DNA from 2 places in the Jiella sp. M17.18 genome. Region 1 is predicted to be linked to the other one. Evidence: riboswitches for the same ligand, from Rfam matches in the RefSeq annotation. Region 1 holds a riboswitch; the other holds the start of a gene.
The links. Region 1 has a riboswitch for thiamine pyrophosphate ahead of thiB (thiamine ABC transporter substrate binding subunit). Riboswitches for the same ligand answer to the same signal wherever they lie in the genome.
Positions count from the first base shown of each region.

Region 2: linked by a shared signal. The riboswitch ahead of thiC (phosphomethylpyrimidine synthase ThiC) and the one ahead of thiB (thiamine ABC transporter substrate binding subunit) in region 1 are both predicted to bind thiamine pyrophosphate.

Region 1 is NZ_JBFTEH010000005.1:137,006-140,897, reverse strand. It holds gene thiP (thiamine/thiamine pyrophosphate ABC transporter permease) at 1-1,108, opposite strand, end outside; gene thiB (thiamine ABC transporter substrate binding subunit) at 1,081-2,118, opposite strand; TPP riboswitch at 2,170-2,274, opposite strand; gene AB5S17_RS11400 (thiamine diphosphokinase) at 2,371-3,012, shown strand; tRNA gene AB5S17_RS11395 (tRNA-Arg) at 3,194-3,270, shown strand; gene AB5S17_RS11390 (hypothetical protein) at 3,457-3,723, opposite strand; gene AB5S17_RS11385 (hypothetical protein) at 3,720-3,892, opposite strand, start outside.
Region 2 is NZ_JBFTEH010000004.1:297,328-301,219, forward strand. It holds gene thiC (phosphomethylpyrimidine synthase ThiC) at 1-1,508, opposite strand, end outside; TPP riboswitch at 1,608-1,731, opposite strand; gene AB5S17_RS10275 (argininosuccinate synthase) at 2,146-3,366, opposite strand; gene AB5S17_RS10280 (AI-2E family transporter) at 3,568-3,892, shown strand, end outside.

The sequences.
Region 1 (3,892 bases):
TCGACAGGACGAGCGACAGGCCGGCGGCGGCTGCCGCCACGCAAAGACTGGTCAGGGCGGCCCGCTGGACCGCGTCCTGCACGACGAGGCCGGCAAGGTTCGCCCGCAGCCCGGCGACGAGCACAGCGACGAAGGGCGCGGCGACGAAGGCGATGCCGAGAACGAGGACGGTGCGGTCGGCGACGTCGCGCGCGCGGCTCTTGCGGTCGTAGCGGCGGGCGTCTCCGCCGAGGCCGAAGCCGCCGGCAGGATCGCCCCCGAGGCGGGTCGCGGCAAGGAGGATCGCCGCCGTCAGCGCGATCTGCAACAGCGCCAGCGACACCGCGCGCGCCGGGTCGAAGTCGTAGCGGAGCGCCTGGTAGATCGCGACCTCCAGCGTCGTCGCGCCCGGCCCGCCTCCCAGGATCAGGACGAGGGTGAAGCTCGTCACGCACAGCATGAAGATCAGGCTCGCCGCGCCAGGCAGGGCGGTGCGGATCGCCGGCCATTCGACGATGCGAAAGGTCGCGAGCGGCGGCATGGCGATCTGCCCGGCGAGCTTCCAGCTTTCCGCCGGCACGCGGTCGAGCCCGGCGAGCATCAGCCGGGCGGCGAGCGGCAGGTTGAAGAAGACGTGCGCGATCAGGATGCCGGGCAGGCCGTAGACGTCGAGCCGGGGCAGGCCGAGGGCCGCGAACGCGTCCGACACCACGCCGCTGCGGCCCCAGATCGCGATGACCGCCAGCGCACCGACGAGGACGGGCAAAGCCTGCGGCAGCAGGAACAGGCGCAGCACCCAGTCGCGGCCGGGAAAGCGCGCGCGATGCAGCGCCAGCGCCAGCGGCAGCCCGCCGAGGATCGAGAGGGCCGTGGAGAGAAGCGCCTGTTCCAGCGTGAAGCCGACGATCGCGCGGATATAGCCGTCTTCCAGCAGGCTCGCGACGGCGGGAAGCGATCCGGTGGCGAGGAGAAGCGCCGCCAGCGCCCCGACGAGGAAGCCGGCGAGAACCGCGGCCGCGGCGCAGCCGATCGCGATGCGGATGCGGCGGTCGGCATTGCGGGTCATGGCCGGGGCGCGGGGAACGAGGCGCGCGGTGCCGGTCAGCGCCGGCCCATCGCCTGCAGCCATTCCTGCGTCCAGGCTTCGCGGTTCTTGGCGACGGTCTCGGGGTCGATGAAGATCGGGTGGTCGACCTTCGGCAGCGCCTGGAATTCCTTCGGCAGCTCGACGCTCGGCAGCACCGGCAGCGTCCAGTTGGTCGTCGGGATGATCGACTGGACGTCCTTCGACAGCATGAAGGCGAGGAAGTCGCGGGCGAGCTTCTTGTGCTGCGACCCCTTCAGCGCCGCGGCGACCTCGATCTGCAGATACTGGCCCTTCTCGAACGGAGCGGCCTGGTAGCGGTCGGTGTGTTCCTCGATCTCGTGATAGGCGGGGGAGGTCGTGTAGCTGAGCACCATCGGCACCTCGCCCTTGGTGAACAGGCCGTAGGCCTCGCTCCAGCCGGGCGTGACGGTCAGGATGCGGTCCGACAGCTTCTCCCACTTCGCCTTCGCCTGATCGCCGTAGATCGCCTTCATCCAGAGCAGGAAACCGAGGCCGGGGGTGGCGGTGCGCGGGTCCTCGATGGCGATCTTGACGCTGGGATCGCCGTTCACCAGCGCGTCGAGGCTCGTCGGCGGCGTCTTGATCGCCTTGGTGTCGTAGACGACGGCGAGATAGGAGTAGTCGTAGGGCACGAAGACCGGATCGGTGAAGCCGGTCGGCACCTCGATGGCGGAGAGGTCGGTGCCGCTGTCGACGAACAGGCCGGTCGCCTTCGCCTCGGGGATGAGATCGGTGGTGAGGCCGAGCGCCACGTCGGCGCCGCTCGACGCGCCTTCGAGCTTCAGCCGGTTGAGGATCGCGACGCCGTCCTCCAGCCCGACGAACTTCAGCACGCAGCCGCAGGTCTTCTCGAACATGGCCGTGATCTTCGGCCCCGGACCCCAGTCGGCAGAGAAGCTGTCATAGGTGTAGACCGTGAGCACCGGCTTGTCGCCCGCGGCGAGCGCGCCGTGGGTCCCCGCGAAGGCGGCGAGGGCGAGGGTCGCGAGCCCGGCGAGGCGGGAAAGGCGGAACGGACGAGGAGCGGCCATGGCGCGGGTCATCTTTCGCTGGTCGGCGAGCGGAACGCGCGTTGCTGATGGCTGGGCAACGCTCGCAATCCCTCCGCCGGTACGATCCGGATCAGGTTCGACGGGTTGGCCGTGACGCCTCTCAGCTCCTTGTCCGGAGCACCCCCTTGTGAGCGGGCCGGACTATCTACCGGCCGCGCCGGCTTGGCAAGCATCGGCTGCTTGGCCGGGACGCTTTCCCTTTCGTCTCCGCTTGCGCTAAGTGGCCGGCCCATGGCGCATTTCACCGTCCTCCTCGCCGGCCGCATCGAGCCGACCGCGGCACTCAAAGAGGCCGTTGCGGGCAGCCGCGTCATCGCGGCCGACGACGGCATCCGCCATGCGGCGGCGCTCGGCCTGTCGCCGGAGCTCTGGGTCGGCGACTTCGATTCGACGCCGCCGCACCCGCCCATCGAGCTGGCGGGCATCGCACGCGCCCCGTTCCCGCGCGACAAGGACCAGACCGACGGCGAGATCGCCATCGAGGCGGCGATCGAACGGGGGGCGACGCGGCTGACCCTCGTCGGCGCGCTCGGCGGCCCGCGCAGCGACCATGCCTTCGCGCATCTGATCCTCGCCTTGCGCTACAACGACCGCGGTCTGGCGGTCGAACTCTTCGACGGCGTCGAACACGCCTGGCCGCTCGGCCCGGACCGCCGCAATTTCCCCCTCGCGCCGGGTGCGCAGTTCTCGATCCTGAAGTTTTCCGACCTTCAGGGGCTGACGATCGACGGCGCCAAATGGCCGCTCGCCGACGTCGCGGTGCCGTTCCACTCCATCCTGACGCAGTCGAACGAGGCGATGGGCGAGATCGCCGTGACGGTGCGCGAGGGCCGCGCGCTGCTCCTGGCGCAGGCCGACCCCGCGGTACACTGAGCGGCGCGCCGCCGCCCACCGGCCATCACCTCCGCCGGAGCCTCGCGCTCCCCGCGCAACCCTGCAAGAGCAGCCACCGGCCACCGCCGAGCCGCCCCCCACCCGACTTTGCACGGCCGCCGCGCCGGCCGATTCCAGGCTTGGCCTTTCCCGACCTTTTCGACTATGGTGCGCCCCGCGTGGTCCCGTAGCTCAGCAGGATAGAGCATCAGATTCCTAATCTGAGGGTCACTGGTTCGAATCCAGTCGGGATCACCAAGGAAATCAACGGCTTAACTTTTCTATCATCGCGCCGATAAGAGTTTAGGGTAACGGTGCGGGTAACGGAAAGGCCGACGTTTCCGCCGGCCTTCCATCGTCATCAGCGATTCGCTCGCCGTTGTGCCGCTCGCCATAGCCGCAGTTCGCGCCGCAGGCGGATGATGGCAATAAGGAGCCGCATCGTCAGTTCCTCAAGACTGGTTCTTCAACCGCAAGCGGCTCTGGTGGGGCTGCGGCCGCCATTGCGAGATCCAGAACGGCAAAGCGCGACATGACGACCTTCACCTGAACAATGCGCTCCGCGTTGCCGCAGATGCCCCTTTGGACGCTGTAGAAGGACACCCGCACCATCCCGTCGCCGAGATCATCGATAGGCAGCGTCCCGGAAGCGTAGACGTCCGGGACATTCGACATATCGACAAGCGGAAGATTGTCGTGGCGCGACTTCATAGCTCGTCCTCCATTTCGCCTTCGTCCGCGACATCCCACTCCCGATCGTCCCGAGAACTACCCTCTTGCGCGGCAGTGAAGCCGCAACCATGGTTCTCGCACCAACCTAGCAGGGGCTCACCTTCGCCGTCGCCGAACACCCAGCCGGAATGCACCATGCGTGCCTGTC
Region 2 (3,892 bases), on a different contig from region 1:
TGGCCCTTGGCGAGGTCGGCGGCATGGGCGGCGAGCTTGTAGGTGATGACGCCGGTCTTCACGTCGTTCTTGTCGGGAAGGCCGAGATGCTCCTTGGGCGTGACGTAGCAGAGCATCGCGGTGCCGAACCAGCCGATCTGCGCCGCGCCGATCGCCGAGGTGATGTGGTCGTAGCCGGGCGCGATGTCGGTGGTGAGGGGGCCGAGCGTATAGAAGGGCGCCTCGCCGCAGGTCTTCAGCTGCTTGTCCATGTTCTGCTTGATCTTGTGCATCGGCACATGGCCGGGGCCCTCGATCATCACCTGGCAGTCCTTGGCCCATGCGATCCTGGTCAGCTCGCCCAGCGTCTCCAGCTCGGCGAACTGCGCGGCGTCGTTGGCGTCGGCGATCGAGCCGGGGCGCAGGCCGTCGCCGAGCGAGAAGGAGACGTCATAGGCCCGCGCGATGTCGCAGATCTCCTCGAAATGCTCGTAGAGGAAGCTCTCGCGGTGGTGGTGCAGGCACCATTTCGCCATGATCGAGCCACCGCGCGAGACGATGCCGGTGACCCGGTTCGCCGTCAGCGGCACATGCGCGAGGCGCACGCCGGCATGGATGGTGAAGTAGTCGACGCCCTGCTCGGCCTGCTCGATCAGCGTGTCGCGGAAGACCGCCCAGGTGAGGTCCTCGGCGATGCCGTTCACCTTCTCCAGCGCCTGGTAGATCGGCACCGTGCCGATCGGGACCGGCGAGTTGCGGATGATCCATTCGCGGATGTTGTGGATGTTGCGGCCGGTCGAAAGATCCATGACCGTGTCGGCGCCCCAGCGGATCGCCCAGACCATCTTGTCGACCTCCTCGGCCATGGAGGAGGTGACGGCGGAATTGCCGATATTGGCGTTGATCTTCACCAGGAAGTTCCGGCCGATGATCATCGGCTCGGTTTCCGGGTGGTTGATGTTGACGGGGATGATGGCGCGGCCGCGGGCGATCTCGTCGCGCACGAATTCCGGCGTCACGAAGTCGGGGATCGCCGCGCCGAAGTCCTCGCCGTCGCGGGCGCGCTGTTCCGCCTGCTGCTGCCGGCCGAGGTTCTCCCGGATCGCGACGAACTCCATCTCGGGCGTGACGACGCCGGCGCGGGCATAGGCGATCTGGGTGACGGCGCGGCCGTCCTTCGCGCGATAGGGCCGGTTGCGGACGGGGAATTCCGGCGTCAGCCGCTCGCCCGAGACGAAGCCATTGTCGGCGGGCGTGACGTGCCGGCCCTCATAGGCCTCGACGTCGCCGCGGGCCGCGATCCAGGCCTCGCGCAGGCGCTTTAGGCCGGCGTTGACGTCGGTCGCGACGGCGGGATCGGTGTAGGGGCCGGAGGCGTCGTAGACCGTCAGCGGCGGCTCGTTCGCGCTCGGATGCAACGCGATCTGGCGCATCGGCACGGCGATGTCTGGATGGAGAGTTCCCGCGACGTGGACCTTGGTCGAGGCGGGCAGGGGGCCGGCATTCGCCAGCGGTGTCATGCGGTTCATCGGACGCTCCCTAAGCGTGTCGCTCTGGGATCCGGTCCTGACGTGTGGTGGAGAATCGCGCCGTTCGGCTGAGTAACGATCCGCAGAGTCCTGCGGGGTGTCGCGGCGCCTTGACCATCCCTACGCCGGTGTGAGCCGGATCAGGTTCGAAGGGTCGCTGCGCCCACGCGTTGCCGCGCCATCAGCCTCTCAGCCCCTTGCCGGGACTCCCCTGGTAACGACGGGGAGGATGGGCCGGGGACGGTCGGCTGTCAATGCGGGGGTTGTTAGCCTCGCTGCGAAACCGCCGCGGGGCAGGCTTGTCACCTGCCGGCGTGCCTGCGGTGCCGTCGAGACCACACCAGCTGCCGGAGCGTTACAGGAACGCCTCAGTTTTCGACGCTCGTCATCCCGGCCTTGAGCCGGGATCCGTGCCTCGACGGCTATACAGGCCCTCGCGCCCAATACCCCGATGATCGCCTCAGACAAGGGTCATCGGAAGCTTCGGTGGCTTGGAATGCATCCCGGCTCAAGGCCGGGATGACGAAGTGGTAGTGTTGGCGCCAGCCTTCCGATGCCGAGGGTGCATTCGGCAGCGGAACACGGACCGGCGCGCCGGAGTCGAAGCCCCGGTGCGCCGGATCGCCGCCTGTCCCGGTTACCGCCCGTCGCGCTTGGCCAGGGTGCGCAGCCTGAGGGCGTTCAGCCGGATGAAACCGGCGGCGTCCTTCTGGTCGTAGGCGCCGTGATCGTCCTCGAAGGTGACGAGGGCGTCGGAGTAGAGGGACTTGGCGCTCTCGCGGCCGATGACGATGACGTTGCCCTTGTAGAGCTTCAGCTTCACCGTGCCCTCGACATGCTCCTGGCTCTTGTCGATGGCCGCCTGCAGCATCAGCCGCTCCGGCGAGAACCAGAAGCCGTTGTAGATGAGCTCCGCATAGCGCGGCATCAGCTCGTCCTTCAGATGCGCCGCGCCGCGGTCGAGCGTGATGCTCTCGATCGCGCGGTGCGCATGCAGGAGGATGGTGCCGCCCGGGGTCTCGTAGACGCCGCGCGACTTCATGCCGACGAAGCGGTTCTCGACGAGGTCGAGCCGGCCGATGCCGTTGTCGCGGCCGAGGTCGTTGAGGGCCGCGAGCAGCTCGTGCGGCGCCATCGCCTTGCCGTTCAGCGAGACCGGGTCGCCCTTGGCGAAGCCGAGTTCGATCGTGGTCGCCCGGTCCGGCGCCTCCTCGGGGCTGACCGTGCGCATGAAGACGTAAGGAGGCGGCTCCTCGGCCGGGTTCTCCAGCACCTTGCCCTCGGAGGAGGAGTGCAGGAGATTGGCGTCGACGGAGAAGGGCGCCTCGCCCTTCTTGTCCTTGGTGACGAGGATCTGGTTCTTCTCGGCGAAGTCGATGAGGTCGGTGCGCGACTTGAACTCCCACTCGCGCCAGGGAGCGATGACCTTGATGTCCGGGTCGAGCGCGTAGGCCGAAAGCTCGAAGCGGACCTGGTCGTTGCCCTTGCCGGTGGCGCCGTGGGCGATGGCGTCGGCGCCGGTCTCGTGGGCGATCTCGACGAGGCGCTTGGAGATCAGCGGCCGCGCGATCGATGTGCCGAGGAGATAGGTGCCCTCGTAGACGGCATTGGCGCGGAACATCGGGAAGACGAAGTCGCGGCAGAACTCCTCGCGCACGTCCTCGATGTAGATCTCCTTGATGCCGAGCCGCTCGGCCTTCTCGCGCGCCGGGCCGAGTTCCTCGCCCTGGCCGAGATCGGCGGTGAAGGTCACCACCTCCGCCCCGAGCTCGGTCTGCAGCCACTTCAGGATGATCGAGGTGTCGAGGCCGCCGGAATAGGCGAGGACCACCTTCTTGACGTCGCGTGTTTTGGCCATGGTCTCTTGATTTCGTCCGCAGTGTCGGTCGTCATGGCCTCTACACAATCGCCGGGGCGAAGGAAACCGGAAGGACGCGCGGCGGCCGCCCGTCGGCGCCTCCGGAGCGCCGCGGACAAATTGTCGGCCGCGGATGGATCGGACTTCTTTCCAGCGACTTATAGCCGTTCGTCGCGGGCGTTTCCCGCCGGGATAATGTCGATGTCGGTCGTGCGTCCATCACGCGCCAAGCTGCGCTCCTCCGATGTGCCGTCGGCGCGCATGTCCAGATCCGTCACCGACTCGGTGATCGTCGGCCTCGCAATCGTCGCGGTGCTCTATTTCGGCCGCGACGTCTTCGTGCCGATCGCGCTCGCCGTGCTGCTGAGCTTCGCGCTGGCGCCGCTGGTGCGGGTTCTGAGGCGCATCCACGTGCCGCGCAAGCTCGCCGTGGCGCTGGCGGTGGTGGTCGCCTTCCTCCTGCTGCTCGGGCTCGGCGGCATGATGGTCAAGGAGGTCACGCAGCTCGCCGAGAACCTGCCGAGCT